3 regions of the Gardnerella sp. c12Ub_1 genome follow, and region 3 is predicted to be linked to each of the others. Evidence: riboswitches for the same ligand, from Rfam matches in the RefSeq annotation. Region 3 holds a riboswitch; each other region holds the start of a gene.
The links. A riboswitch is a leader RNA that binds a small molecule or an ion and turns the genes downstream of it on or off. The one in region 3 is predicted to bind thiamine pyrophosphate.

Region 1 (10,571 bases), 480 kb from region 3:
GAAATGTCTACTCTTGCTACGCCTCCGGAAGACCGTTTGCCAGTCTTGACTTATGTTGGAGCTTACGAAGACGCGCAAGTGGCAGCTTGCGTTAAGCGAGAGTTGCTTAGAGGTGGCCAAGTATTTTATGTGCACAATCGAGTAGAAGATATTAGTAAAGTTGCGACTAATATTCAAAAACTTGTTCCAGATGCTAGAGTTGCGATTGCGCACGGAAAAATGGGTGAGAAGCAGCTTGACACTATTATTCGTGATTTTTGGCATAGAGATATTGACGTTCTTGTTTGCACTACGATTATTGAAACGGGATTAGATATTTCTAACGCTAATACGCTTATTGTGGATCATGCAGACAGATTCGGCTTAAGCCAGCTTCACCAATTGCGCGGGCGCGTTGGCAGAGGTCGTGAGAGAGCGTACGCATACTTTTTGTACGATCCTACTAAGCCGATGACTCAACAAGCGCATGATCGCCTTGCAACAATTGCTCAATATACTGCTCTTGGATCTGGATTCGATGTTGCTATGAAGGATTTGGAGCTTAGAGGCACTGGAAATTTGCTTGGCAATGCGCAAAGTGGCCACATTGAAGGCGTTGGATTTGATTTATACGTGCGAATGGTTTGTGAAGCTGTTGAAAAATACAAAGAGCCAGAGCATAAAGAAACTGTTTCCACGTCTATTGATTTGCCTGTTGAAGCTTCTCTTCCAGTTGATTATATTGCTTCCGACAAGCTTCGTTTAGAAGCGTACCGTAAGCTTGCTTCCGCTAACAATAATAAGGATTTGCAAGAGTTGCGAGATGAGTTGCTTGATCGTTTTGGTGAGCCGCCTGAAGCGTTTAGCATATTGTGCGATGTTGCTCGCTTGCGTTTTAAGGCTCGTGATCTTGGTATTACGCAAATTAGCTCTCAAGGTAAATCGGTTCGTGTTATTGGTTTAGATCCAAAAGAATCATTGTGGATGCGTTTGCAAAGGATTTACCGCGGAGTTAAGTATCGTCCGCTTACTCATACGCTTATTATTCCATCGCCTTTTGAATCTTTACTTGGAACTAGCGCAATGAGTGAGCGCGAAATACTTGATTGGGTGCGCCAACTTCTTGAAGATTTAGCTTGGTAAGGTAAATCTTGCACTGTTTATAAATAAAGGCGGCCGCTATTTTTGCAGTCGCCTTTATTCACATTATTTTTGCGTTACTTATTGCAAAGCTTCTCTAAGCTCATCTTCTATTTCACTATGATTTACAGGGCGATTTTGAGCGTCAAGATGCTCGCGATCAATGTTCCATTGCTTAGCAATCTTGCCATTTTTTATCATAAGAATGCGGTTAGAAAGTCTTACAGCTTCCGCAATATCATGCGTAACCATAAGTGTAGTCCAGCCATATTTAGCTTGAAGATTATTAAGCAAATCTTGCATATCGAAGCGCGTAAGAGCATCCAAAGCTCCAAAAGGCTCGTCAAGCAACAATAATTCAGGACTTCTAACTAAAGCTCTCGCTAAAGATACGCGCTGCTGCTGGCCTCCAGAAAGCTCAGAAGGCCACTTGTTATCGTAGCCTTCAAGGCGCATTTGGCAAAGCGCTAAATGCGCAATATTCTTAAGATCTTGCTTGCTTCCTTCCATGCCGAAAACAACATTTTTGTTTACAGAAAGCCACGGTATTAGTCGTGCATCTTGAAAACCAATAGCCTGACGGCTTGTTGCATGAATGCTGCCTTCGCTAGGAGTAAGAAGTCCTGAAATTATTTTCAAAAGCGTAGTTTTTCCGCATCCCGATCTACCAATAAGCGAAACAAATTCGCCCTTTTTAATTCTCATCGTAATGTTTTCCAATACAAAAGAAGAATTATTTGCAAAATCGTTTTCTGTATTTTTATCTTTTGCACTTGCGAAAGAAATGCCCAGATTCTCTATACTAACGCAGTAATCGCTATCGTTAATATTTGATTTGCAAGTAGATTCTTTGGAAACTTCTACATTGCTACGCTTATGAAAAATGCTATTAAACATAGTCGTATTCTAAAGTCGTATTCTAATTACAATTAGTAATCGTTTACTTGCTGCAGTCGATTACAGCTTTAGAGAAATCAGGAACTTCTTTAATGAATCCGTATTTAACATATTCCTTAGCTTGTTGTTTAAGCATTTTCATAGTTTCTGCATTCATTGGTCGAATTTGCGGAATGTCAAACTTAGCTAATTCTTTCATTGTTTCATCGGATGCACCAAACTTCTTATACATATCAAGAATAATCGAATGCTTCTTCTTAACTCTTTTACCTTCTTCTACTAAAGCACGATACATTTTCTTTAATAGCTGTGGGTGCTTTTTAGCAAATTCAGCAGATGCAACTTGGATTCCGAAGTTAATATTTCCATAATCTTTTGCAGTGACTAGAAGTTTTGATCCTGGAGTTGCAAGAGCTGCAGCAAAGTTCTGATCGAAGGTTGCTAATGCGTCAACTTGACCAGTTGTGAATGCTGCATGGAAGTTCTTTGGACTCATCTCTACTTCTTGAACTTTAGATGGGTCAAGTCCTGCTTTTTCAAAGGCTTTGTGAATTATATAATCTCCACTTCCACCTTTAGCAATAATTCCAATCTTCTTTCCGTACAAGTCTTTAAGCGATTTGATTCCGCTATTTGGTGCTGCTACGATTCCTTGAGCGTTTCCATTGTAATGGTTAATAGCATAAGCAACCCATGGCTGGCCTTTGGAGATAAAATGAATAAAATGGCCAGATCCTGTGGTTGTTACGTCTGCGTTTCCAGAAGTTACTGCAGTGTTTGCTTCTGGAGGAACATATGGCCCGCTAAATGTAACCTTTGCCTTGCCAAAGATCTTATCTGCCATCTTTGTGTTATTTGAAAGAGTTGTTAAATAATTTGCAGAAGTCAAGTATGCTACTCTTAAAGTTCCAGTATCTTCTTTTACTTGCTTAGTAGTATTTGTGGAAGATTTTGCGGATGATGCTTGTGTTTTATTGTTCGAGCTTCCGCATGATGCTAGGGTGATTGCTGCGCAAAGCGCGCAGAAAGCTGCTAATGCTCGCTTACTTGTTGTAGATAATGCGAATTTAGCCATTTTATTCTCCTAATTATTTTGCTAATATTCTTAGTTTTGTTTGAGTTTAACGATGGATGAACGTCGCTCAGGCATGCAAATTTTTTCTAAAAGTGTTGCAATTCCTTCAGAAAGTAGGCCTGCAATCGCGTATAAAACTATGCATAGCAGCATTTGATCTGGTCTGTAAAATTCTTGTGATCTTGCAAGAACATATCCAATTCCTTTTGAAGCGTTGACTGTTTCACACGTTACCAATGCCACCCAAGACACTGATATTGCAAAGCGTAAAGCAGTCATAAAGTTAGGTAGCGCTCCTCGAAGAAGAATTGTGAAAAATACTGTTTTGCTATTTACTTTGTATGCGCGAGCTAATTCCAAGAGTTTGGGATCAATATTACGAACTCCATCCCTCATATTTACGTAGAACGTTCCAAATACGCCTATAGCAATAAGAGCTATTTTCATAGTCTCACCAATGCCTAATAAAATAATAAGCAAAGGTGCTAGTGCAGTAAAAGGAACAGACCGTAGCATGTGGCCAGGCTTGTTAATAATAATGTCGCCCAGCTTTGTGCTACCAGAAATAACTCCTGCTGGAACTGCTATTATCATTCCTAAACATAATCCTGCAATAACTCTTGCAAAACTAATTCCCAACGAAGGCCAAATTAAACCTTCTGAGTTTAATTCTTGAAAAGCGTTAATTACTTCTGCAGGTGATGGAATGTGCCTAGTCTCTTTAGGCCCAAGTGTAGCTAAAAACCATCCAATAAGTATGACAAGTGTGGAAAGCCATGGCACACATAAACGTAGTGAAGAAGATGCATTTTTTAGCATGCTCTTACAATGGCTAACCATTCGACATTCCCTTCGATAGTACTAGCTATATCAGGTTCGACGGGTATGATCTCAGCAATTACAATCAAGCAAATAATTGCACCCCGTGCCAGTTTGTTATTATTGTACAAAGGTGTGGACAAATTAACAAAAGCTTAGATTATATAGTCTTGTATGCTTAACGACTTACGTTGCGAAATAACGTCCATAAAACGCATTAATCTTAAATATGTTACACAACCAACAGATAAATAAGGAGTAGTTGTGGCAGCTATTGAAAGCGTATATGCACGCGAAATTTTGGATTCTCGTGGAAATCCTACTGTTCAGGTTTATTTGGAGACCGAAGATGGCGCTCAAGGAATTGGTTTAGTTCCTTCTGGTGCTTCAACTGGTGAGGCAGAAGCTTGGGAGCGTCGCGATGGTGACAAGTCCCGCTACCAGGGCAAGGGTACTTTGGAAGCAGTTAAGGCTGTTAACGAAGTAATCGCTCCAAAGGTTATTGGCATGGATGCCTCTGATCAGCGCGCTCTTGATGAAACAATGATCGAGCTTGATGGCACTCCAAACAAGGGCAAGCTTGGCGCAAACGCTATTCTTGGCGTTTCTCTTGCTGCTCTTTATGCTGCTGCTGAGTCTGCTGAGCTTCCTTTGTATCGCTACATTGGCGGTACAAATGGCCACATTCTTCCAGTTCCAAACATGAACATTATGAACGGTGGTGCTCACGCTGATTTTGCAACCGATATTCAGGAATACATGATTTCTCCATACGGCTTTGCTACTTATAGCGACGCTTTGCGCGCTGGCGTTGAGGTTTATCACACCTTAAAGAACGTTTTGAAGAAGGAAGGCTTGGCTACTGGTCTTGGCGACGAAGGTGGCTTCGCTCCAAAGATGAAGTCCAACGAAGATTCTTTGAAGTACATTATGGATGCAATCGAAGCTGCAGGTTACGAGCCAGGCAAGCAGATTGGTATTTCCCTCGACGTTGCTTCTTCTGAGTTCTACAACAAGGAAACTGGCAAGTATCGTTTCGACGGCGAAGAGCGCGAATCTGCTTACATGCTTGATTACTACGAGAAGCTCATTAACGAGTATCCAATCGTTTCTATCGAAGATCCATTCCAGGAAGAAGGCTGGGATGATTGGGCAGCAATCACCAAGCGTCTTGGCGATCGTTTGCAATTCGTTGGTGACGACTTGCTCGTTACTAATCCAAAGCGTTTGGCTAAGGGCATTGAGCTTGGAGCAGCTAACTCCTTGCTCGTAAAGTTGAACCAGATTGGTTCCGTTACCGAGACTCTCGACGCTATTGAGCTTGCAACCAAGAATGGCTTCACTTCCATGGTTTCCCACCGTTCTGGCGAAACCCCAGATACCACCATTTCTGATCTTGCTGTTGCTAAGAACACTGGCCAAATCAAGACTGGTGCTCCTGCTCGTGGCGAGCGTATTGCTAAGTACAACCGCTTGCTTGAGATTGAAGAAGAGCTTGGTTCTACTGCTCAGTATGCTGGTTACAGCGCATTCAAGGCTTGCAAGAAGTATATGAAGTAATATGCTAGAGCTTTTATAAGTTCTACGTAAGTCTTGTTTAAGATCTAGACTGTAGCATAATTCGGCCAGTCGCATTCGTGCGATTGGCCGTTTTTCGTATATTTTAGCGATTTTTTGAAAAAATATATAAATTTTTCTAAAATTACTTTTATTCTCTTCAAAATAGTGCTATTTTTTATGGAAAACTAAAAACGGAAGGAGATGTTTCATATGAGAAAAGTCGCAGTTATAGGCATGGGAAACGTTGGTGCAGCAGTAGCGCATCAACTTGTTGTTGGCGGTCATGCTGATGATTTGTATCTTTATGATACAAACGAGGCAAAGGTGAATGCCGACGCATTGGATTTTGAAGATTCAATGGATAATGTGCCTTTTAACGTTAATATTACTGTTAATGATTATGAAGCATTAAAAGACGTAGAGGTAATCGTAAGCGCCTTGGGTCACATAAAGCTTTTGGACGTTCCTCATCCAGATCGTTTTGCAGAGCTTAAGTATAATCGTAAGGAAGTTGCAGAAGTTGGTGCAAAGATTAAGGCTTCTGGATTCCACGGTGTTTTAATCGACATAACAAATCCTTGCGACGCTATTTGCCAGCTTTACAAGGAAGCTACTGGTCTTCCTTACGAAAAGATTATTGGAACTGGCACTTTGCTTGATTCTGCGCGCTTGCATCGTGCAGTAGGCAAGTTCTTTGGCGTGCATCCAAAGGCTGTTAAGGGATATAGCTTGGGAGAGCACGGTGATTCGCAATTCGTTGCGTGGTCTACTGTTAAAGTCTTTGAGCAGCCTATAACAGAACTTATTAAAGAAAAGAACATGGATTTAGACGCTATTGACGAGGAAACTCGCGAAGGCGGATTTACGGTGTTCTACGGAAAGAAGTACACAAACTACGGTATTGCTGCTGCTGCAGTTCGTTTAGTAGATGCAGTTCTTTCGGATTCTAAAGAGCAAATGCCTGTTTCTAACTATCGCGAAGAATACCATTCTTATCTTTCTTACCCAGCAATTGTTGGTAGAGAAGGAATTGTTAAGCAATGCCAGCTTGATTTGACTCAAGAAGAGTTGCAAAAATTGCAACATTCTGCGGATACGATTTTGAGCAAAGCTCAAATGGAGTAATCTAAAGTCAAAAGTATAAAGACTAAAGCTAAATAATAAGCTTAATAATAAAGCTAAGAGTTGATTGCGGTCAGTGGACTTGTGTTGCTGGCCGCAATCTTATAAGCGCGTGTGCGTCACGTCGAATATTCAAAGTAATTTAGAAGTATGATTTTAAGAAATCGCCGCATGACTGCAAATACAGTTGACGAATCAAATCAGCCTCAAACAAAGAAGCTGTTTTCTGGTTCAATCGTATTTGTTTCCATGATAGTTGTTGTATTTCTTTGCTGTATTGGTCTTATATCAACAATTCGTAACTATGCTTTAAGTTTGGCAGAATTGCACGCTTTGCAAAGGGATGAGTCTGCTTTGAAAGATAAAAAGCAAGCTCTTAATAACGATGTAGAGCGTTGGAAAGACAAGGCGTATGTTGCAGCTCAAGCAAGGGAAAGATTGGGGTTTATATTTCCAGGGGAGCAGGCTGTTAGAGTAGAGCATCCAGAGGCGATTACGGGTTCTGTTCCAGAATCGTTTAATAAGGATGATTCTTTGTACGAAGATAGAAAAGCGTTGCCGTGGTATAGTGACTTGTTTTACGCGCTTCACAAGGCAGACAAGCCAGACGATATGAGCTTTAAGGCTAAAGAAAATGATTCCAATAGCAAGTCTTCTAAGATTAATACCACTAAGCAAAGTGGCAAACAAAATAATCACTCCAATAGCACAAGCAAGTCTAATAAATCTAAAAGTAATAATGAAAAGTCAACAAACAAAAAACATAGTAATAATAGTAATAAAAGTAGATAGAATTAAAACTAGATAGAATTTAACAATAAGAGTTATATACGATTTTAAGATGCGCAATGCATATGGAGTGTAACATGGGCCTAAACGCAAAGTTATTAGTGAGTTCGCTACTAGAGAATCCTGCAAATAAAGCAGACAAAAACATTGTAAAGCGTCAATTAGGAAGATTTCCAAGGGGCATGGTTGCTGTTGGCGCTAGATGCGTTTGTGGTAGGCCACTTGCTGTTATTACGCGTCCATGCTTAGAAGACGGAACTCCTTTTCCTACAACATGCTATTTAACAAGTCCAGAGGCTGTTAAAGCTGCTTCGCACCTAGAAGCACAAGGCTTTATGAAGGAATGCAATGATTTGTTAAACACTAACGAAGAAGTTGCTAAAAAATACGAATATGCGCATAAAGCGTATTTAGAGTTTCGCAAAGAGTTAGCTGATCGATTAAACGATAGCGAAGAGCATATTAAAAACATGAGTGCAGGCGGAATGCCAGTTCGTGTTAAATGCTTGCATGCTTTGCTAGCTCAAAGTCTTGTTATGGGCAGAGGTGTTAATCCTATTGGAGATATTGTTTTAGACAAAATCGCAAGTGAGTTTAGTCCAAAAGTTTGCAAATGCACTACTCCTTGGGAAGATAATGACTATGCTCAAAATGAAGATGAAGAATCGCTCAATCTTGGTTGTAAAAAAGTTAATCGAGAAGGCGTATGTAGCAAGTCTGTTTGTGTTGCTGCAATCGATTGTGGAACTAATTCGATTCGTCTAAAAATTGCTAGAGTTGATGAAAATGGCATGAAAGATGTTGTTCCTAGAATGCTTAGGGTTGTACGCTTGGGGCAGGGAATTGACGAAACGCATATGTTTGCGCCCGATGCATTAGAGCGTGTAAAAGAAGCTGCTAAAGAGTTTGCTAAGGTTCTTAGCGAGCATAAGGTGGATGCTATTCGTTTTGTTGCAACTTCTGCAACAAGGGATGCTCTAAACAGAGATGTGTTTGAACAAATGATGTTTGAAGAACTTGGAGTGCATCCAGAGGTGATTAGTGGAACTGAAGAGGCTGCTTTGAGTTTTTTGGGAGCAACAAGTGTTGTTTCTAGAAAAGACTTGCAAGCGCCTTATCTTGTTATTGATTTAGGCGGAGGCTCCACAGAGCTTGTTTTAGGCGGAGATGGCGTAAATATTGCTGAAGATAAGGTTGATTCGGCATATTCTATGAACATTGGTTCTGTGCGCATGACTGAGCGTCATTTGCATACGGATCCGCCTACCGAAGAAGAGATATCTTGTGCAATTAAAGATATTGACAAGAATATAGATGAAGCGTTAAAGCATGTTGATGCTGGTAAAGCGCGCACGATTATTGGTGTTTCTGGTACTGTTACAACTATGGCGGCTCTTGCGATTGGCTTAAAGCATTATGACCATAAGGCTGTTGATGGAGTAAAAATCGCGTTAGATCAGGCATATACGGTTAACGATAGGTTCTTGCATATGTCTAGGGAGAGGCGCCGCACGTATGCAACGATTCATCCTGGAAGAGTTGACGTTGTTGGTGGAGGTGCAGTTGTGCTAAGTCGCGTTCTTGAGCGTCTTGCTAAAGAGGCTTATCAAGATCATGGTGGCGTCTTGGAAACTTTTGTTGCAAGTGAGCACGGCTTGCTGGATGGAATCACTCTAGATTTGGGTCGTAGAACACTCGCCACACGCTGAGTTGTTTTTAATTGTTTTATATGGCATAATTAATGACTGTTGCCTCCGTGGCGGAATTGGCATACGCATCAGACTTAAAATCTGACGCCCTTACGGGCTTGTGGGTTCGAGTCCCACCAGAGGCACAAATCTTACGCTGTGAATTTATTTTTTTCGTATATTATGTTAATTCTTTGTTGCAAATCGTAAATCTTTAGCCTAAATGCTTGTTTTTCTATAAAAAATATTTGTATACGGGCTTGCGTTAATTGAGAATCGTACTAATCTATACCATTAATTGCATTAAAAGCAATTGCAATGCATTAATTATAAAGCAATCACAAATACAGTAATTGCAAATAGGAAAAGAGACATAATGGCCGATTTAGAAGTCGCTCCAGAGTTTAAGGATGCCTACGGTTCTTACGATCATAGCGATCCTGCTCTGTTAAACAAATTAGCTGGCAACTTTACCGTTTTGCCTAACGACAACCCAGTTTCTAGCGCTAAGCGCAACGAACTTATTGATAAGCCAGCATTTGGTCAGATTTTCTCCGACAATATGGTTCATATGTCTTGGACCAAGGGAGAAGGCTGGTCCGATAGGCGTGTTGAGCCTTACGGTCCGTTGAAAATGGATCCAGGCGCATCTGTTCTTCATTACGCGCAAGAATGCTTTGAAGGATTAAAGGCTTATAAGCGTTCCGATGGTTCTGTTTGGCTTTTCCGCCCAGATATTAATGCTGCGCGATTCCAAAATTCTGCTAAGCGTTTGTATTTGCCAGATCTTTCTATTGACGATTTTATTGGGTCGGTTGCAGCTTTAGTTAAGCGAGATAAAGATTGGGTTCCAAGCAGGCGCGAATACACGCTTTATATGCGTCCGTTCATGTTTGCTTCCGAGCCTTTCCTTGGTGTTCGCGAAGCTCACGAGGTTGAGTATTGCGTAATTGCTTCTCCTTCTGGCCCATACTTTAAGGGCGGCTTAAAGCCTGTTAGCATTTGGGTAGAAGATCAATGGTTCCGTACTGGTCCTGGTGGAACTGGTTTTGCTAAGTGTGGCGGAAATTATGCTGCTTCTTTGCTTGGCGAATATAAGGGTATTGAGCACGGATGTGAGCAGGTTTGCTTTGTGGATGCTGCAACTAAGACTTATTTGGAAGAGCTTGGCGGCATGAACATGTTTGCGCTCCACAAGGATGGTCATTTGGAAACTCCATCTTTGACTGGTAGCATTCTTCCAGGCGTTACTCGCCGTTCTATTATTCAACTTGCAAAAGAGAAGGGTCATGATGTTGTTGAAACTATGATTCCTCTTAAAGGCTTGCTTGACGACATTCGCTCTGGAGAAGTTACGGAAGTTCTTGCTTGTGGAACTGCTGCAATCATTACTCCAATCGGCAGGTTTAAGTCGGAAGAGTTCGATCTTAAGGTTGCAGATGGTGGCGTTGGAGCCCTTACGCAAGAGCTTCGCGATGAGCTTCTTGGAATTCAGCTTGGAG
Region 2 (10,571 bases), 340 kb from region 3:
GAAAAGTAAAGATGTGATTCGCGCAGTATCTCAAAAAGGGCTTCTGCTTCATCGCGATACCCTAAAGCATTTAGGCGGTTCACTTTATTTTCGAGCCTTTGGCAAGTATTGGGAATGTAATGCAGTTATCCCTTTCAAAAATGAACATAACCGTATAAATAGTATACTTTACTGATTCAGTTTAAAAGATTAATGAATCTTGAGTAGTTTTAATTAGTAATTATTTGTAAAGGTTTTCATATACAAGATATTGTTTACCTTTTAGCGCGACATTAATTTATAAATTGTAAAGGTTTTATATACACAATTATTTTCTTGTATTAGAAGGAGAAGAATATGAGTAATTTAGAAGATACAAAAGCACAAATTCCGTCCGTATTTTGGACAATAGCCAATGGCGTATTTCTTGCTAGCGGAATTGCGCTGATTGTAATGCGTAATGATTATCTATGGGGAGTGCCTCAAATTATCGCTGGATTATTTGGTCTTGCAACCATATTTCTCATTAAAAAACCGTGGTGCGCGCAACTATATTTTATCGTATCCTCACTAGCTGTAATAGCAAATGGACTTATGGAAATATTCGGCATGATCCACGGATCTGGATACGGTTATGTTCCGCTGATTATTGGCATAATCGTGCTTTTATTTATAGGCCTTGATAAGGATGAAAGTTCAAAAGCTCTTGGAATTGCCAAGAATAAATAAAAGCATTAGACTACGAATTTTAATATAAAAACATATCACAATTTTCAAAGGCCAAGCTATAGCAATGTATCCTACGACTTGGCCTTTGATTATTTATCTGTTAATGATTTGTTTTGCATAGAGTTTATATGTTACTGAGTGATTGACTTGCGCATAGCCCCAACCACATTGCATTAAGTTACTAAGCTTTAAGCGAACTTATTCGCTGCGGAGTAACTCCCGTAAGCTCTGCAACATCACGAACCGTCAATCCCTGATTCCTTAATAAGCGGACCGTTTCACGCATAAGCATAGACGCTTCTTCTTGAGTTTTTATAGCTGCAGATTTTGCATCTAACATGCGCTGAAGCATAAGCTCATCTTGCTCACTAAGTTTCGGAGTTACTTTCACGCCATTGACTTTAACATTTAAAGTTGCAGCAGCGTCTTTTACCATTGCTGCAACCTGATCAAGTCTACGTACTTGAGTAAATAATCCTGGTATTTCTGACACTTCTATAGCCCACCAGCCATCGCATCTGCGAGCTATAGCGGTCACCATTTGTAAACAAGTCGTTGCATCATCATGCTCAGTAGCACTCATTGATTAAGTCTTTTCTCCAACTCTTTTCGCTTCACACACATAAGTATATGCCTATTTATCAATTAAGTAAATAGGCATTGCATACAAAATCAGCACAATGAAGTTATACAAATGCAATTACATCACAGGACAATTAGTTTGCACATCCTGTTGGAATCCTGACGGATCTCCTAGTTTTGCTTTACGCATGTGCTCTTTGAAAAAGTTTCTCGTTGCATCATCACAACGGTCTGGACCCATAAACGGCATGCTAGGCACTTTTTCGAGCTCACGCAAAGCTTTACTTGCCGCTTGTTCATCACTAGCATACGTGTCTAGCCATTGCCGCTCCCAAGCACACTGATAATAATTAGATGCTTGTGTATCGCCATATCCACTCTGGAACTGAGCGTCTTTTTCTTCTCCAACCAAGTTTGCAGGAGCTTTATATTTTTCAGGCCAACTAAGCTTTGCAACGGACTCCTGATATTCCTTCTCTATATGAGCAAAATCAACAGTCTCTCTAGGTGAACTATTTTGCGAGCGCGCGCCACCCATACCGCTCGCATTATTGTTGCCTACTCCTCCACACGCATTAAACATAAGAATCGCACTAAGCACACCAACAATAAGAGTTGCTTTACCAATAGTATGATTATTCATTATTCCTTCTTTCTTATTTTTTGAAAATTAACGCAATGCTAATGCTGGCTGTAAACGCGATGCTTTTATTGCCGGCACCACACTTCCAGCAAGTGCTGTTATAAAAGCCGCAATAACAGCTCCAATAGCAGCTTCATATGGGTAAACTGGCGGACTAACTGGACTTGATGCATCCCAAAAACTTGATGCTATAGACACAAGACCAAAAGAAACAGCGACGGCAGCAATCGAAACTATTAGTGCTAAAATAATCGCACTGCCTAACACGAGTGAAGCAATCGACCATCTAGTAGCACCCAAGGCTCTACGTATAAGCAGTTCATGTGTGCGCTGTTCCAACGATGCTAAACCAATATTGATTAAACCTAACGCGGAAACAAAAAGCAATAATGCTGCTACGATAGCAAAACTTAATTGCAATACTGTTATCACATTCTCGTAATTATCACTATTATCATGTCTTCTAATTTCGTTTACTTGCCCACCACAACAGTCATAAAGAGCATCTGAAACATAAGATTTAATTGATTTTTGAGAACGATTTTCTTTATTTAACCAGTAGATTGAGCCTTGAGCTTCTTTTTGAGAATATTCCCAAAGAGTTGGAGCATAACGTAACAAGCCTAGAATATTCACGTATACTTTTGCCGAGTCTACGCCATCATTCACAACTCCAACAATCCTTATAGGACTCATTCGTGTTGTTTTGCGAGAAGTAATAAATGCTACTTCACCAATCTTGTATCTTTTGTTAGCAGATTGGTTTACTACCATTTCTAATGCGTTGTTTTTAGCGCTATTACTAAACCATCTTCCACTTACAATAGGTAAGTTATAAACTTTGTTGTATCCTGCCGTAGTGTAAACAGCATCAACATATTGAAGATTGCTGGTCTTATATTCTTCGCTTATTTTTACACTCTTCGAGGCTGGCATAGAAGCGCTAAACAGTAGTCCAGTGTTTGGTTGTAGCATAACGTTAGCGTTACGATTTGCGGATTCAATGCGATTTAAGAATTTGTTAAATACTGAATATTCGTCAAAATTTTGTGCTGAAAAAGTAATCTCGTATGTTGGTCTACGACCGTTTAGCTGTTCGTTAGTTGCAATAAGATAGTCCTTACCAACCGTGCCGATAAGCACTGACGCAATAACGGCAATGATGCCAATAAACATTGAAAAACCTGTGAGGAAGGATCTCATAGGAGACAGGCGCAAATCTTTAAGCAGCATAATCATAAAGAACACCGCCTTCCATAGTAAAAATGTGAGAGCAAGAACGAGCCACTTTCATATCATGAGTGACTAATAGTAATGTTGTTCCAGATTCTTGAACACGATCATGCAACACTTGAAGCACTTTTTCTCCCGTACTACTATCGAGCGCGCCAGTTGGCTCATCGCAAATAAGTAATTCGGGATTAGTAACTAAGGCACGCGCTATCGCGACTCTCTGCTGTTCACCGCCTGATAGCCTTCCAGGGTATTCGTTTAGTTTATCTTGCAATCCAACAGCACATAATGCTTCTTCTATCGTTTTTCTTCTTGTCTGCTTGCTTTGTTGTAGTCCTGCGTATAAAAGCGGCAACTCAACATTTTCTCTAATGCTTAAATGCTTAATAAGCGAATAGTTTTGAAAAACAAAACCAATATTTCTAGCGCGCATATGCGATACTGTACTATCACTACACTTTTGGATTGACTTGCCAGAATAATAGTATTTTCCAGTAAAATTTTTATTCAAAAATCCAATAATAGAAATAAGACTCGTTTTGCCAGATCCAGACCTGCCAACTACCGCATATGTTTCACCTTGGTTAAGTAGCATAGAAACAGAGTTGACAGTGGTAAGCCATTCGCCATTGCCTAGTTTTACACGCGCTGACACGTCTTGTAATTCAACCAGTGGAACAGGATTGTTCTCCATAATCATTGCACTCCTGGAATGAGATCAGGAGAAACACCTGCTACAACATCACCCTCATGCAAACCAGACGTAATTTCAATATTAGCGCCGTCACTGATTCCAAGACCAACTTCTTTACGCTCCCATTTATCGCCTTTCTTGTATGAGACTAAACCTTTTTGGACTCTTCCAGCAACCGCACTAACAGGCAGAGTTAGAACCGATTGTTTATGCTTGCCATTAAAAACAAGAGTCGCATTTTGGCCTGATTCTACTTCTGTGCTTTTATCTATTAAACACGTTAAAACTTTTGACGATACACTGGGTGTACTTTGCGCACTCGACTCATCTGTTTGAGTTGAATCAGCATTATCATTCTTGCTACTACCCGAGGCTGCAACATCTGTAGAAGTTCCACCGCTTTGTACTATTTGCAAACAATTGGTTGGCCCAACACCATCTTCAACTTGGAAGCGACCTTTAACATCTGCAATATCTGCAGAACGAAGTAAAGCTTTTGCGTTAAGACTTATTGAAAAACCTTCATATTTAAGAGTGAATAGCGGGAAAGATTTAGGCATGTCCGCAGATGATTCAGCTACTGACACAACTTTAGCGTCTACGGGAGCAATAACTTTGTTACCAGCATTGTAGCCTAAAATACTTCCAGCTTTTACAGCACTTCCTGCTTTTACCGATGGAGAAAAATTCCCTCTACTTACAGCAGTGATAACAAAGGTAGACGATTGTTCTATTGTTGCTTTACCCGACACAACTTGTGTTAAAGGCTGTTTTTTGACTGAAATAAGTGGAACTGAATCATGTGATGCCTGCTGTTGACTATCATCAACTGCTCTACCAGCGCACGCAGTAAGCAAACACGCCGGCAGAGCAGCCAACAAGAATACTTTCGTAAACTTACGCATAACACAAAGCTCCTTACTCACCAAACTCGTAAACGCATAGAATGCGTTGAAACGAGCCTCTCAAACTAATCCAAAATAAATAAAGTGCTTGATAATGCTACGATTAACGCTTTTCTGATTACCACTTTATTTAGAATTTCAGCTTTTGCTTAATAGCTTATAATCGCCGTAAAGAGTTTGCATCATACTAAATGATGATTTTTATTTATGATTCTTGAAGCTTGCGTAATACCAGAGAATAATCTATTTTGCATAGAGTTTATACGTTACTGAGTGATTGACTTGCTCAGAGATCTAATATCACTCTATTAAATCACCGCTTAAGGCTATCCTCGTTAAGCAAAAAATCGAATAGATCCATAACCGCAATGCACACACTTCTATCTGATATTTTCCAAAGTACTTTGGGTTTTGCAAGATAGGAAGATAATAAGATAGAAAAAATAGGAAGATAGTGCTAGCGAATTTAGGTAACTTTTTACTACTCACGATTTAAGTCTTAAGCAAATCGCCTGCACATTTGCGCTACTCAGAAAATCAACAATAACAGACATAGCACAGTAATAGACATGCGTATTACAAAAATGCGCTGACGCTTTGACACGTCTTCAAATCTTCTAGATTTTGTTAATAAAGACGAAGTCAACGCATCAGCGCTATCAAGTTATCAAGCTATCAAACCATCTACCTCAATGCTCTATGAGCTTGATTAAAGAATTCATACTCGTAAATGCATGAAGTCATATATGCTTGAGCAGCAAGAATTCGAGCCTGTGGGCCAGCTTCTTCAAAAGCTCTCTCAACAAATTTAACCGCCATTCTTACACCTGACTCAAAATCATGAGAAGAATACATTGAAATCCAATCATGATATGGGTTTTCAGGAGTATTATTTTTGACTAAAATTTGCCCCACTTCTTCATAAAGCCAATAGCATGGCAATATGGATGCAGCTCCAATCACGTAGTCTTCTGCCATTGTAGAAGCAAGTAAGTGATTTACGTAAGCTAATGTTACTGGCGAGCAAGGCGCATCAATGCTTATATTTCTGCTTCCAAGCCAATCTCTGTGCAACTGCGATTCCGCTTCTATGCACATAGCTGCGCCCGTAGCCCAATGCACTCTAGCCTCATTATCTGGCGTTTTAGCTCCAACAGCAGCTAGCGCGCGCGAATAACGCTTCAAGTATTCAGAATCTTGACTTATGTAGAAAGCAAACAAGTCAGAGTCAAGCGTTCCATTGCCTAAAGCCTCAATAAATGGCATTTTCATAATGTTGTTATCAACATCTGCACTAGCATCCCATAACGCTTGAGTCCAAGGACCACACGGCTCCACATTTGGCTTTCTAGCCTTGCTATGAGCTTTTATGACTACGCTTTGCGGAGTTAATCCATCTAAGCCATTCGCTTGCATATGCTCCCAAGGAGTTGACGAAGAATCTAATTCCAAACGATAATTACGAGCCGCATGGTTCACAGGCCCATGACCTTTTCCAACATGCAAATCTTTACCGCAAGCAATAGCTTCGTTAAGCCATCTTGACGACCACGCTAAAGCATTCGCTACAGTACTGTAATCGCTTAGCTTCTTTCCTTCTCGCAACGCTAATCCTATGCGCGTAGCGAGCGAGGAAGATAGCGAGCAGCCAGTGCCATGCGTTGTTGTTGTATCAACTCTAGGGCAAGGAACGTGCACTCTGTGACCATCTGGGAACACAACAGTATTTCCAGCATCTTCGCTTGTTAAGTGGCCACCTTTAACAATAACAATAGTATTGTTTTTTGCACTCCACTCGCTTGCTTGAGCATAAGCTTCTTCAAAATTGGATGCAGGCTGTTTATCGCATAATACTGCGAGTTCAGGTATGTTTGGCGTAATAACATCCGCAAGAGGCGCAAACTCGCGCATTGCATCTTCTGCAGACTTTTCAAGCAGCCTATCTCCCGAAGTTGCTACCATAACTGGATCTAACACAACAACAGGAACAGGATGATTTTTAAGCCAATTTTGAACTAGGCTAATATATGATTTGTCTCCAAGCATGCCGATTTTTACAGCATCAATAGTTACGTCATCAAATACTGCTTCTAGTTGCGCTTGCAAAAAGTCGGTTGGAGGAGTATAAACTTCGCGCACACCGCAAGTGTTTTGAGCAACCAAATTAGTTGTTACACACATTCCAAATCCATGTGATGCCGTGATTGACTTTAGATCAGCTTGGATTCCAGCTCCGCCTGTTGGATCAGTTCCAGCAATACTTAGTACGCGTGGAATAATCGGGTCTTCTAAAGATGGCAAAGAAGATGGCCTTAGGCTTGAATCATATAATTTAGAAATTGATTGCAAAGGTGCTTGAGCTTGCGAAAATTGATTATTCATTATTTTTATTCCTTCGTAATAGCATCGCGTAATTTGCGCGCTTCTTCGCAAGGATTTTGCGCAAGCATTAGAGCAGATACTACGCATAAACCATCTATTGAAGTGCTTTTAATAGGGAATACCGTATTTTCGTTAACGCCGCCAATTCCGAGCGTACTAATGCCGAGTTCTTTAGCGCGTTTAGCAATCTTTTCTACTCCTTCAACACCTAAAGCAGGAGCAGCGTCTGGCTTAGTGGCAGTAGGCCAAATCGGACCTATTCCAATAACATCAGGCAATGCCACATTTTCTTTAGCACATTCGTTATAAACGTAATCTAACTGTTCTAACTTTTCTATAGAAAGCCCAACCATCCATTCTGCAGGAATAGACTTACGCGCTTCAATATAAGGCGTATCTGTTTGCCCAACATGCAAGTTGAGTCCTAAGCTTTTAGCGCAATCTATACGATCGTCAACAAAAATCGGCACGTTTCCGCAACCATTAGCAAGCATTTTGTCTCGAAAGCTTTGAGCTTTATTATTAAAAGTTTCGCTATTTGCGTACTTATCGCGCAATTGAACTACGCTTGCTCCGCCTTTAACGCAATCAACTGCAATATCTTCTTCTGCTCGATTGCTCATCTTTGGGTCTGTTATAAAGTATAAAGACCAATCAACAGGGTCGAGTTCAAATTCAATATTCGCTAGTTTCAGCATCTCGTCTGCGCTCAAATCCATAAGCGCATCCATCCATAATGTTCTAAATGTACCTGGCGATGTTGAGCGTTGTGCTGCCCAAGTTCCTGCTGCAGCAGCGTGCACGTGAGCGGCAACTGTTGCTGCAAAAGGTCGATTTCGATTTGCTCCAACGTATGCTGCCACCAATGCGCCAAGAGAGCAGCCCGTTCCGACTACTTTCGTCATTATCTCGTGACCGCCCGAGACTCGTGCCGAGCATCCGTGACCATAAATAGCGTCTTTTTCGCCAGAAATAGCCACTACCGAGCCATAAAGTTTAACTAGCTTCTTAGCTGCTGCAACTGCCGAATCAACCGAATCTCCAGCATCTACTCCCTTACCGCCGCTTTCTTCTCCAGCTAAACCTAAGATTTCGGAAGCGTTTGCACGAATTACAGTAGGATGACTTTTAACGATTTCGCGCGCGTATTGCGTGCGTGGAGCTAAACCGCCAACTGCAACTGGGTCAAGAACCCATGGAGTGTGTGCTTTTACAGCTCCGCGAATTGCAGCATCCATAGATTCTTTGTCTACTGGCCTGTAGGTTCCAATGTTTACTAATACACCAGATGCGATTTGAGCAAATACTTCAGCTTCTTCTGCGTCTACGACCATTGCTGGCGATGCTCCAGCAGCTAGCAGAACGTTTGCAGTTATTTCTTGAACAACATTATTCGTTACGCAATGTGTTAGCGGATTTTTTGCGCGTAAAGCTTCGATGCATTCACGTACATCTTGCATGAATTGCTTGCAACGAGCATTAGTTGAGAATTCACTATTTTTAGAGCACGACACAGTAGTCATGATTTTCCCTTCGCTAGTACTAACTAGATCAGGTTCAACGGGTATAATCTCAGCGCTTATGCGCACCCCGAACCCATATTTGACTATATATGTTCGTTATGACGTTATTTACGCGCGACGACTTGGTTTTAAGTAATAAAAAAGCGGGGAGTCGAAACTCCCCGCTAGAAAGAATAATGCGGCAGCGTGTTAGTCTCCCACACCCTATCGAGTGCAGTACCCTCACCGTGTCAGGCCTTAGCTTCCGGGTTCGGAATGGGACCGGGCGTCTCACCTGAGCCATGACCACCGCAAAACTAGATTATACACTCGCATTAAGCGAGTGGCAAGCTGGCGGTTTGGGAACCGGACATGAACGCGAGCAAACAGAAGAAACAATCATCAAAATCAACAACTTAACCATAATCATGATCGCTTAACACTCCCTAATGTTAAGAGAATTAAACGATAAGCAATACAAGTAGTATCACAATCGCCCATTAGTACTGGTCAGCTCCACCCCTTACAGGGCTTCCACATCCAGCCTATCAACCACGTGTTCTACATGGGGGCTCACACACAAAGTGCAAGGAATGCTAATCTTGGAGCAGGCTTCCCGCTTAGATGCTTTCAGCGGTTATCCCTTCCAAACGTAGCTAACCGGCAGCGCCACTGGCGTGACGACCGGCATACCAGAGGTTCGTCCACCCAGGTCCTCTCGTACTATGGGCAGGTCTCCTCAACATTCCAACGAGCGCAGAGGATAGAGACCAAACTGTCTCACGACGTTCTGAACCCAGCTCGCGTGCCGCTTTAATCGGCGAACAGCCGAACCCTTGGGACCTGCTCCAGCCCCAGGATGCGACGAGCCGACATCGAGGTGCCAAACCATCCCGTCGATATGGACTCTTGGGAATGATCAGCCTGTTATCCCCGGGGTACCTTTTATCCGTTGAGCGATGCCACGTCCGTACGCCGGCACCGGATCACTATCTCCGACTTTCGTCCCTGCTCGACCCGTCAGTCTCACAGTCAAGCCCGCTTGTGCGATTACACTCAAAACCCGATTGCCAACCGGGCTGAGCGGACCATTGAGCGCCTCCGTTACTCTTTAGGAGGCAACCGCCCCAGTTAAACTACCCGCCAGGCACTGTCCCTAACACGGATAACGTGTCGAGGTTAGACGCCAGATATGGAAAGAGCGGTATTTCACTTGTTGACTCCACGCAAGCTAGCGCCCGCGCTTCACAGCCTCCCGCCTATGCTACACGATCCACACCTAACGACAATACCAAGGTATAGTAAAGGTCCCGGGGTCTTTTCGTCCTTCTGCGCTTAACGAGCATCTTTACTCGTACTGCAATTTCGCCGGGCTCCTGGCCGAGACAGTGGGGAAGTCGTTACGCCATTCGTGCAGGTCGGAACTTACCCGACAAGGAATTTCGCTACCTTAGGATGGTTATAGTTACCACCGCCGTTTACCGGGGCTTAAATTCACCGCTTCGCCAAAGCTAACGGATCCTCTTAACCTTCCGGCACCGGGCAGGCGTCAGAGCGTATACAGCGGCTTACGCCTTCGCACGCTCCTGTGTTTTTGGTAAACAGTCGCTACCCCCTAGCTTGTGCCACCCCCAACAGCTCCGCTTGTAAAAAACATCACCATCAGGGGTCTCCCTTATGCCGAAGGCACGGGAGTAATTTGCCGAGTTCCTTGGCCAGGATTCGCCCGATCGCTTCGGTATACTCTACCAGACCACCAGTGTCGGTTTAGGGTACGAGCGGAATCACACCTCACGTTGAAGCTTTTCTCGGCAAGCAGGATCACCGGAATCAGCCATACGGCCTACCCATCACGCCTCAGCTTAAACATCCCCCGGATTTACCTAGGAGACAGCCCACACGCTTAGCCACGGAAAACCACC
Region 3 (10,571 bases):
GATACGGCCTAATTGTGCTTGCTTGCCTAACTTTTGTGCTGCATCTTTTAATATAAACGTCTAAACTTTGCGATTTTTTTGGCGAATCATCTTTGTAATGCGCGCGAATCAATGAACCTGCAGCCATCGGGCGCAAACTATGGCTTAAAACGCAATCAGCTTCTAGCGGATTCTCTAAAAGAGAACACACAATATTTCCCTCATCTAAATCAACATTTGCCCATCTTTGAGCAACAATATCTAGCTGAGGGTCGTTGCTTTCGTTTTCCATATTCGCTCCAAATTATTTACTACAGGCTCATTGTTTTTCGCAGATTATTTGACACCAACTAGCTTATGCACGGTTGCTTGCGATTCAAGCACATGCTGGCCGACTATTCTGGCAAATACTCGTTTGTTACGCATCCGCTTTCTAGGCTCTTTAGCGCGCAATCAAGAGGCACGCTTAAGTGGCCATTTTCACCCATCCAACGAGTGTAGTTTTCCACCAAAGCCATGTCTGCTGTACCCCAACGACCATTCTTGTCGTACCAAGACGGAATCACTTCGTCTAGCGAGGCGCGCAAAGCCTCTGGGCTAATATGGCAAAGCGCATTTTGCAAAGCATCAACGCCAGCCTGCAGGTCTTTTCCTGCAAGTTCATAGCCCTTAACTGTTGCGCTTGCAAAGTTGCGTATTAATTGCGGATTTCGCTCAATCATCTCTTGGCGAGCGCAAACATAGTAAGAATGATGCGGAGCTACGCCAATAGAATCGAATGGAAGAACAACAACTTGGTCAAATGGAAGCGAACCCTGGTATGGCTCCCACCAAGCAACGTTAATAAACGCATCACACATTCCGCGTTCTACAGCTCGAATGTCTGGCTCCCATGGGCCTGGGTCAATTGTAATCAGCTTGCTAAAGTCACCTCCGTCGGCAGCAACAGCCTGCTGAAGCTCTGTGTATAAGCGCTTAACGCCCATAGGGATTACTACGCGCTTTCCTTCTAGATCTTTAAATCGCGTAATACCCGTGTTTTTATTTGTTATGATTCCGCCAATTTGCGATTGATTCATTACAGCAAATGACGTTAGCTTGTTTGCACCATTTTGATGAGCCAAAAGCTGATTTAAGCGAATAAGAGCTATATCTACTTCTCCACGCTCCAAGCATGCTGGAACATCTCCGCGCTCCGTATCTGTGCTTGTAAACTCTACATCTAATCCGTATTGTGCGTACAATCCGCGCTTTCTTGCAAGATACATACCTGCGTGATTCGTCCATGGATGCACATATTCAAGACGTACTCTTAGCATATTAACTCCTTTGTTTTATAGTGATTTGTGATTTTATTTTGACTTTTATTTGCGACTTTTGCGCGCTGCTAACTTGCGACTTTATTTGCCACTTTTATTTGCGACTTTACAAAAGTGGGCGAGGTAATTCCCCGCCCACAAATCAAATCTTACTAGCAAAAGTTAAGACTTAAGCGCGTACTTCTTTGCCAGAAGCAAAACGGCTCAATGCGCCAGTAGCAGCAATACCCTTGTACAAGTACCACATAACTACACCACCAATTACAGCACCAGAAATCATGCTGCAAAGTGTGTGAATCATCATGAATGCGCCGAAGATTGGAACACCTGCGTAGTAGAACGGATAGGTTGAAACGATTCCACCCAAACCAGCTAACGCGCCAGAAAGTGCAGTCAAACCAACGTTCCACTTGCGATACATAACAAACAAGAATGCAAACTCAGCGAACAAGCCCTGAACAAAACCAGGAAGAACGGTACCAATACCGCCCCAGTGGCTACCAACAGTCAACTCAACCATTGCAGCAATAAACTCGCCGAATAGTGCAGCGCCTGGCTTGCGAACCATAATAGCAGCTAAAGGACCAGCGAAGTAGAACAAACCATAGTACAATGCGCTAACGCCTGGAACTGGAATAAGCTTAAGAGCAGCAGAAATAGGCTCACTAATCAAGCCGATGCCCCAGAAGATAATACCAGAAGCTACAGCAATAACAACCGTGAGCGTAACATCAGCCACGTTCCAGCGCAAGGATGGACGCACGGTCTCTTCTTCAACAGATGTACCCATTAGGGTCTCCTTTCATCTTTAACCAATCAAACAAAGGCGACCCTGCAGAAAACTCCGTACGTCGGCATTACCCGATTCACGTTAAACGGTTAGACAGTAATCTTCTCAGCTCTTAAAAGAGCACCCGTGCCTGATATCATTCATATTGCATCAGACAGCTAGGACATATTTTATAAAATTCAAACATAAAATTAACAAAATCGCTCATTAAGATAATAGAAACTCTAATCAAAATACAGCGAATTAGAATTTTTTTCGCTTAAACGCATAGATCTAATAGGCTTTTCTAGCCAATATTCACACCATTGTTCAACGCATTTAGATGTTAAATCGTCTATACTTGTTCCGTCTAAATTTTGCCAATCGCCATTAATTAATGAAATCATTTGAAAACGCGCTAAATCATTGCACTTAATAGACTCTAAAGCATGATCTTTAGAGCACATAACTCCACCACTAGCTGCCGAGAAATAGGCTAAATCATTGCGTGTTGAACAAATAACGCACTCATTTAACCTAGGAGACCATCCAGCTAATTGCAATGCTCTTAAAACGTACGAAAGCGCGATTGATTCAGCACTATGCAAACTTTTAGAAAGAGCAGATAAAGCAGCTATAAGAAGATTGTATTGTGAGCAAGAATCCGAATATTGCGCGTGAGACGAGACTAAATCGTCCGCAATCTCTGCAATCATGCTAGCACAACTATACAGATTGTAATCCGCACAAATGCTACCAGCATAAGGCGAAACTAAAACCGCTTGAGAAATAACATCAAAAGTTTTGCCAGTTGCAAAAAGTGCATTAACACGCATAAATGGCTCTAAGCGCCCACCAAATCTAGATTTTAACCGCCTTACACCTTTTGCAACAGCTCGAACCTTGCCATGCTTTTTAGTGAGCATAACAATAACTCGATCAGCTTCCCCAAGAGGAAAAGTCTTAAGAACAACAGCTTCATCGTTATATAACGGCATTAATCAATAACTCTTAGCTTATATAATCCCTAAATCTAAGTGAAAAATAGATTATTAATTATGATTTGGGTTTACAAATCCGCCAAAATTAGATTCGCCAGTATCGTCAAAATCATCTGAATCATTATTTGCTTCGCGAGAAGAATCTTCAACCGAAGTGTCAAAATGGTTCATAACAGGGAACGAAAGATCTGGAATATCTAAATTAAGACTTTGCGAAGGCTCGAACTTAGGCGAAGCAAGAAGTGAAAGATTCAAATCTCCAATGGATTTAGAATCATTTGCATTGTTCACATTCGCACTGTTAGCACTTACATTATTTGCATTTGCATTATTCGCGCTAACATTATTCGCAGCATTCGCGTTGTTTTCTGCAACTTTTTCTTTGCCAAAATCATTATTGTTAGCATCAGAATTATTGGAAGCAGCATTAGGAGCATAAGACGGAGGGAATGCTGGAGGCATAACAGTAGACGCTTGCGACATTTCGTCGTCTGTATCGTCACTAGCTTCAACACTCGCAGAGTGAGGAGTAAAAATCGCCTTCTGTGCATGATGCTCAACAGGAATAGATGGAGGAATTGCTGGAGGCATTAATGGAGAGGGAGCTGGAGATGCCTTAGGTTCAACAGCACTAGGCGCAACAACACTAGGTTCAACAACACTAGGCGCAGAAGATGTTTTAGAAACAACATTTTCTTGTAAATCATTATTAGACTTAGCAGAAACGCCAAAATTAGCAGAATCAACAGAATCACTAGGATCAAAGTCTGTATACTTGGCAACTCGATCATAAGACTCAAGTCTGCTTAATAAGCGAACGCAAGCATTTAGATAATAATCCACCTGACGCTCGTCATATCCCCGTTTTCCAGAACGTTGAGTAAACAGAACATTAGAAACAAACATTGCGTCAATTTTGTCTAAATCACTTAAACTGCTTCCCCAAACTGGATTATATCCAAGAAGAACAGCAATCTTATCTAGCGACTTATTTACAACATTGTCTACTTGTTTTTTATCGTAAGAAGGCTTACGCGATTGCGCGGAATCAAAGCGCATTTTATAATCGCGCTGGGAATGAGAAAGCAAAACTCTATATTCTTCGTCTGCTTGCGCCTTCCAAACAACCTTGCCGCGATTAGAAATCTCGTACTGCGTAGTCTTATCTACAACTGCACGCTCTAATCTAGAAAGAGCAGCATCTACTTGAGGAATAGCATATCCTTCATCTTCTAGATCGAAAGATACGTCTTGAATATCTTTTTGAGTAAGACTAATGTCGCTAGATTCATACAAAGAATGAGCACGCTCAAGAAAATCATTAACTTGCTCTACGCTGTAACCCTTCTTGCGCTTACCTACACGCTCAATACCTGAAGAATTACGCGCGGTATCAGGTTTACTCGCCATAAACAATAGACCTCCTGAACAGATTCGTATTCATTACACTTTACGCGATTGTTAAGACGCATAAACAAAACACACGCAAACACGCAAATGATATATGCGCAAAACACGCCTAAAACACAAATCAACGTTCTAGTACACACCATACTGTATCTTGTTTCAAGCGGGCGATTAGCTCAGCTGGCTAGAGCGCCACCTTTACACGGTGGATGTCGGGGGTTCGAGTCCCTCATCGCCCACTTTCCGCTTTACAAGTTCTTAAAGAATCTAGATTCTTCCCAGCCTTTATTTTTACTAACGCTTTGTATGCGTCATCCAATGTTTTTACGCTTACAACTTTTAAGCCTTGCGGAATATTCCCAACAACTTCATTGCAATTGCTGTTTGGCGATAAGAACCATTTAGCTCCGTCTCTTTTTGCAGATATCATCTTTAATCGAATACCGCCGATTGCCCCAACTTTCCCAGAGTTATCAATGGTTCCCGTTCCAGCGATTATTTTTCCACCAGTCAAATCTGTGTTTGTAAGCTTGTTCAAAATACCCAAAGCGTACATCATGCCTGCAGAAGGTCCACCAATATCGTCTATATGCAACTTAATTTTTACGTTTTTTACATTCACATTAAGATGCTTCTTCGCATAATCCAAAGCCGCCACTTGCGCAGAAGATTGCGAAGAAGTCATTTGCTTATTTGTTTCTTTTTTATAATCACTTGCGTTTTGATTTACTGGAACAAGAACTTCTCTAGGTAAAACTTGCTTTTTAGAATCAAACCAAGATGCAATCGCATATATATTTGGAATCTCGTAACCTGGTATTCCAGACGTATTTACTGTTACTAAAAGAAGCTTTCCACTTTTTGACGAAGATTTATAGTCAGTATTCTTAACAGCGCTATTTTTAACATTAATCACATATTTTCCAAAAGACTTTCCTAGAACATCTTGAGTTGGCCCAGGTTCTTCAACAACATACGCACTTGGTAGAAAAAGCGCGATAATCGACATAACTACAATAAATAACCCAACAAAATACCTAAATGACTTAGCGGAAAAATATTCAATAAGATCCCCAACAGTATTTTTAAGAGTAGCGAATATATTTCTATTGATTTTATTAAACACGTACGTAATCTTATTAGGCATCTTATTAGGCATAAAATTAATAGTATATGTAAATGTGCATAACCTACACTCTAAAAACCCTCACAAGATGCGGTTTTTGAAAAAATTTGAAAAAGTTATACACATTATTAATTTATTAGCAAAAATCACCATGTATCGAGTAGAATCTTTTATACGTGGTTAAAACTGTATAGTTAAAAACTATGTAAACAAACATAAAATATACGCAAATATATTTAACTTAGGTACAAACTTCATAAGGATTGAATATGAGCGAAGAAGAAATTCACCAATGGCTTGTTAGCTGCTTTGGCCCCGAAGAAGGAGAAAGAGCTTGGTCTAACTTTGAAAATCTTCCTTTTGAAGTTCGCGATGACATTCTTACAAGATGTTCAAACGGAGGCCTTCCATCTCCAGAAGAAGTTCATTCGTTAATGAGTGCCTTTGCCAATGGCGGCTTAAACACGCCTTTTGAGATGACGGAAACACTTAAAGAAGGTCCAATCAATAAAAGACTTGCTCAATTGCTTGCTTGCCAAAAAGCAACTGGAGATGGCGGTACAGTAAACGCACAAGTTGCAGATGCAACAAGAAGAGCGCTAAGTGAAGCAAACTTATGGCTAGACGCTAATTGCAATCTAAATCCAGTATCTGGAACCCCCGATGTTCTTTCAAGAGAAGACTGGGTTAATGGAACTATAGATTCGTGGATTAAGTTTGCAAACCCTGTTGCCAAATCGGTTAGTAACGCTTTTTCGGATGTTATTGCCGAAAAATTTGGAGAAGACCAAGACTTAGAAGTAGAAGGATTATACGACGGCGTTATGCCAATACCTATGCCAGATGGCGTAAAAAAGCCAGAACAAATGATGAGCCTTCTTGCTAACACGTCTTTTGCAATGCAATTAGGATATGCTGCTGGAAATTTATCTCACGAGATTCGCGGAAGCTTTGATCAAGGTATTTCACTTCTTAAAAACCCTGCAGGCGGTCTTGTTCCTTACAATTGCATAGATTACGCAAAAAAGTGGGGATTAGACATTAACGAAGTTATGAATTATCTAGCATTGCGAGAGCTTGCTCACGCACGATTGTTTGCATCTGCACCTTGGCTTATGCCTCGTTTTGAAGCACTAATAATAAAGTATGCAGCTGGAATTTCGATTGACTTAAGCGCTATGGAAGAACAGCTTAGAGATATTGAAGGAATGAGCCCAGAGTCTATTTCGGGAGCTGTTGACTTATGTAATATTGCTCGAAACGATACAGAAGGTCAAAAACAAGCATTAAAAGGATTAGAAACACTTCTTGCGCTTAGCGAAGGATGGGTTGATTGCGTTATTTGGCGTGCTGGAATGGCACACATTCCACACATTGAGCAGCTTAGAGAGATGACAAGGAGAGAACGCGCTGCAGGCGGCCCTTCCGAAATGACTTTCCAAGCTTTAACTGGATTAAAGTTGCGTCCTAGAGCAATGCGCGAAGCTGCTGCAATGTGGGATGCGATTACAAACGAAAAAGGCATTGAGGAACGCGATGCTATGTGGAACCACCCAGATCTTTTGCCAGAATTACCAGATTTTAGCGAAGATAAAGAAGATACTAAGGATAATAAAGATAAAGAAGATAATAAAGACGATACTAATAAAGTAAATAAAAATAACGAAAACAATAAAAACAACGAAAATAACGAAAACAACACTAATAGTCAAAACAATACGAATAGTCAAAATAGCGATAACACAACTAAAAAAGAATCTGAACAAACAGATAGCAATAATTTAGCAAACATTAATCTAGAAGAATTAAGCAAGAATATGCTTGATTTAGAAGATTTTAAGAACAGTGACGATTTAGAGCAAAAACTTAAAGACGTTAATTGGGACGACGAATTAAGTAAATTATTGGCATCTAGCGATAGCGAAAACAACGATCAAAACTCAAACCAAGATTCTAATGCGGACTCTGAAGAAGATTCTGACAAGGACTCTGACACAGATTTTGGAGCAGATTCTGACGAAGACTCTAATCAGCAAAAAAGCGACGAATAAAGTTACAAACTGATTCGCAACTGATTTATAAGTGACTTGTATTAGAACAATTGCATAAATACATTTATTATGAAGATGCATTTATTCTAAAAAGTGGCTTACAGACCTTTGCATTCCGTTGCCGTAGTCTTTGCAAATTGCATAAGATATGTGCAATGTTGCTTCCGCGCGCGTTATTGCAACATACATAAGCCTGCGCTCTTCTTCGTTTGCATCTTGAGTTCTATTAACGCTTCCAAATGGAAGTAGACCTTCGCTGCAGCCGATTAAAAACACGTGCTTAAATTCCAAGCCTTTAGATGCGTGAATCGTAGAAATCGTTACAGGAAGTAAAGATTTTTTGATTAAATCTACTTTTTCACGCTCACTGCCGCCATCTTTTGCAAAGTCAATGTCTTTTGCATCGCCACTTTCAACGTATTTTTTTGAATCACTCAAATCGCTAGCGTTTGAATCTTCAAAATTGTTTTCTAAAACATCAATTTGCAAGCCAGCGTCTTTTCTAACAGAAAAATGTATTCCTAAATCACCCAAAGTTTTGCAAAATATATTCTGTTGAGCATTAGTACGAGTTAGAATAGCAAAATCCGTAGGAAGCGCTTTTCCTGATTTAACAGCATTATAAATTCGTTGAGCAACATCAACAGCTTCGTCGTAATCCGTGTTGTAAACAGTTTTAGTAACGCGAGCGCCACCCTTATTTTTTGACATGAGTCTTAAATAATCACATCTAAAAGCAGACTTAGAAAGAACCCGATTAGCAAGTCCTACAATACGTTCCGTAGATCTGTAATCCGTATTTAGATTAATGTCTGCACAAAGCGGCGCAAACTCGTTAGGAAATTCAAGTAAATCGTAGCTGCTTGCTCCTGCAAAAGAATAAATCGTTTGCGCAGGATCTCCAACAACGCAAATATTTCGATTATTACCAAGCCAGCATTTAAGAAGTTCATGTTGAAGAGGAGAAACATCCTGATATTCGTCAACAGTAATCCAGCCGATTTTGCTACGTATTTTCTCACATGCTTTAGGAAAAGCGCGCAGAACATGGCATGCAAGAAGCAGCAAATCGTTAAAATCAATAAGATTCCTTGTGTTTTTTTCTAACTCGTAAGCTTTATATGCTTCAACAAATTGATTAACGTCTAGAGCTGCAGGAAGATCTCGACTAACGCAAGAATATGCGCGCGCGTAATCATCTGGCGCAATAAGACTAACTTTTGCCCAGTTGATTTCTGCAACAATATCTCTTATTTGCGCAGAAGTCATATCTGCAAAATCCGTGTAATGACTTAATGCTTGCTCAGTAACACTTTTTGGATCATCCATTATATTTGGAAAAGGAGCTTCGCAAACGTCATTCCAAACTCGTCTTAAATGCTGTAAAGCTGCAGAATGAAAAGTTGCAACAGTTGCATTATTTACGCCTAATTTTTTAAGGCGATTTTGCATTTCTTTAGCAGCTTTTACAGAAAAAGTAACAGCTAAAACGCGATTTTCGTCCCACTCTCCTTTTGCACACGCGTACGCGATTCTTCGTGTAATAGTGCGAGTCTTACCTGCTCCAGCGCATGCAGTAATGCGCACTGGACCTTGTAACGCCATTGCTGCTTTGCGTTGAGAATCATCTAAACCTTCTAGCAAAGACTGTGCGTAATCTTTACCATGATTTTTGTTAGATTCGCGCTTCTTGCTTTCTAAAGACTCTTGAGTAGAAATCATAATTCTATTGTTACAACAAATAAAGAAAAAATAAAAGCATAAAACGCTAATGTGGTTAAAGGCTATTTAGCTATATCTCGTTGCTTTGTATTAATGTTGAACTGTGACACAGATAAGCAGATTCAAGTTGGTAGCGCTGGCCTCATCGGTCATGCCAGAAGTACAATTCGCCGGAACGCGCCAAAGCGAGCAGGCAAACGCCACCGATGCCGCTGCTGGCATATCTCACGCTGTTATTCAAGACGTTTCGGGCAGACTTTACGACATTTTTGTTAGCTCTAACGCTAAAGGTCAAAAACGTTTGCACGATAGAGCGCGAGCAGCATGGGTATTGCAAAAAACTAAGGGTCTTGCAGCTCTTGGATTTGCTCACGAAGAAATGCTTAAGTTTGTTCCTGGGTCGCTTTCAAATAAGGCAAATCAAACTAATCATGCAAACCAAGCAAATCAACAAGATTCCACTAACAGTCAAAATCAAAACGAATTACATTTTGACTCAATAGGAGAAGCTGATTTTAACAATCCAACAGTGCTTATTTGTAATCATCTAAACGGAAATGCAAGAGAACTAAGCCTTCTTACAACAGATGATTGTGTAAACGCTGGAACTGCAATAGGCGCGATTCATAGACTAAGTCCGTCGTTTTTAACTAAAAGCGATTATCCTTCTTTTACTACTGGTCAAATTCGCACGCAATTAACGTCTTGGATTAAAAGATTGCGCCAAGCAGGCCATATTCCTACAGAAATAACAGATAATTGGTCTAGAGTTTTAGAAACTGATGGATTGTGGTCATTCGACACTTGCCCAGTTCACGGCGGATTCAAAGATGGTGATTTTCTATTTTCTGGGTCTACTATTACAGCTATAACCAATTGGCAAAGCATGCAAATCAACGATCCTGCTCGCGATTTAGCGTGGATTTTTGCAAAGCTTAACGAGCAGCATAGAAACGCTTTGCTAAGTGCATATGGAAGAATACTTGGGTCTAGATTAGACAGCATGATTATGCTTCGAGCAAATCTTTGGTTGCAAATGGAGCAAGTTGGAGACTTTATTCAAGCTTTGCAACGCGCAGATACAACTGGAATAATGAGATTTAAAGCGCAAGTGGAACGTCTTGCTCACGAGCTTACTCGCATAAATAATTCTAGAGCAGCAAGCGCAAATCAAAACAATAATAGCGCAAACCCAGC

Region 1: it holds a riboswitch for thiamine pyrophosphate, as region 3 does, so the genes downstream of both, NYP65_RS00850 (ABC transporter permease) here and NYP65_RS02775 (ECF transporter S component) in region 3, are expected to answer to the same signal.
Region 2: it holds a riboswitch for thiamine pyrophosphate, as region 3 does, so the genes downstream of both, thiM (hydroxyethylthiazole kinase) here and NYP65_RS02775 (ECF transporter S component) in region 3, are expected to answer to the same signal.

Annotation. Positions count from the first base shown of each region.
Region 1 is NZ_JANUZC010000001.1:207,960-218,530, forward strand. It holds gene mfd (transcription-repair coupling factor) at 1-1,122, shown strand, start outside; gene NYP65_RS00840 (ABC transporter ATP-binding protein) at 1,201-2,016, opposite strand; gene NYP65_RS00845 (ABC transporter substrate-binding protein) at 2,060-3,091, opposite strand; gene NYP65_RS00850 (ABC transporter permease) at 3,122-3,910, opposite strand; TPP riboswitch at 3,921-4,027, opposite strand; gene eno (phosphopyruvate hydratase) at 4,175-5,470, shown strand; gene NYP65_RS00860 (L-lactate dehydrogenase) at 5,681-6,595, shown strand; gene NYP65_RS00865 (FtsB family cell division protein) at 6,743-7,384, shown strand; gene NYP65_RS00870 (DUF501 domain-containing protein) at 7,459-9,090, shown strand; tRNA gene NYP65_RS00875 (tRNA-Leu) at 9,132-9,215, shown strand; gene NYP65_RS00880 (branched-chain amino acid aminotransferase) at 9,446-10,571, shown strand, end outside.
Region 2 is NZ_JANUZC010000001.1:1,024,894-1,035,464, forward strand. It holds gene NYP65_RS03925 (hypothetical protein) at 1-175, shown strand, start outside; gene NYP65_RS03930 (hypothetical protein) at 337-708, shown strand; gene NYP65_RS03935 (transcriptional regulator) at 890-1,291, opposite strand; gene NYP65_RS03940 (hypothetical protein) at 1,409-1,933, opposite strand; gene NYP65_RS03945 (ABC transporter permease) at 1,961-3,172, opposite strand; gene NYP65_RS03950 (ABC transporter ATP-binding protein) at 3,156-3,866, opposite strand; gene NYP65_RS03955 (efflux RND transporter periplasmic adaptor subunit) at 3,863-4,765, opposite strand; gene NYP65_RS03960 (bifunctional hydroxymethylpyrimidine kinase/phosphomethylpyrimidine kinase) at 5,450-7,147, opposite strand; gene thiM (hydroxyethylthiazole kinase) at 7,153-8,670, opposite strand; TPP riboswitch at 8,659-8,750, opposite strand; rRNA gene rrf (5S ribosomal RNA) at 8,847-8,963, opposite strand; rRNA gene NYP65_RS03975 (23S ribosomal RNA) at 9,131-10,571, opposite strand, start outside.
Region 3 is NZ_JANUZC010000001.1:689,131-699,701, forward strand. It holds gene NYP65_RS02765 (phosphotransferase enzyme family protein) at 1-271, opposite strand, end outside; gene NYP65_RS02770 (ABC transporter substrate-binding protein) at 375-1,298, opposite strand; gene NYP65_RS02775 (ECF transporter S component) at 1,468-2,088, opposite strand; TPP riboswitch at 2,125-2,226, opposite strand; gene recO (DNA repair protein RecO) at 2,313-3,065, opposite strand; gene NYP65_RS02785 (DivIVA domain-containing protein) at 3,120-4,478, opposite strand; tRNA gene NYP65_RS02790 (tRNA-Val) at 4,641-4,714, shown strand; gene NYP65_RS02795 (YlbL family protein) at 4,705-5,622, opposite strand; gene NYP65_RS02800 (zinc-dependent metalloprotease) at 5,871-7,652, shown strand; gene NYP65_RS02805 (ATP-dependent helicase) at 7,734-9,374, opposite strand; gene NYP65_RS02810 (phosphotransferase) at 9,526-10,571, shown strand, end outside.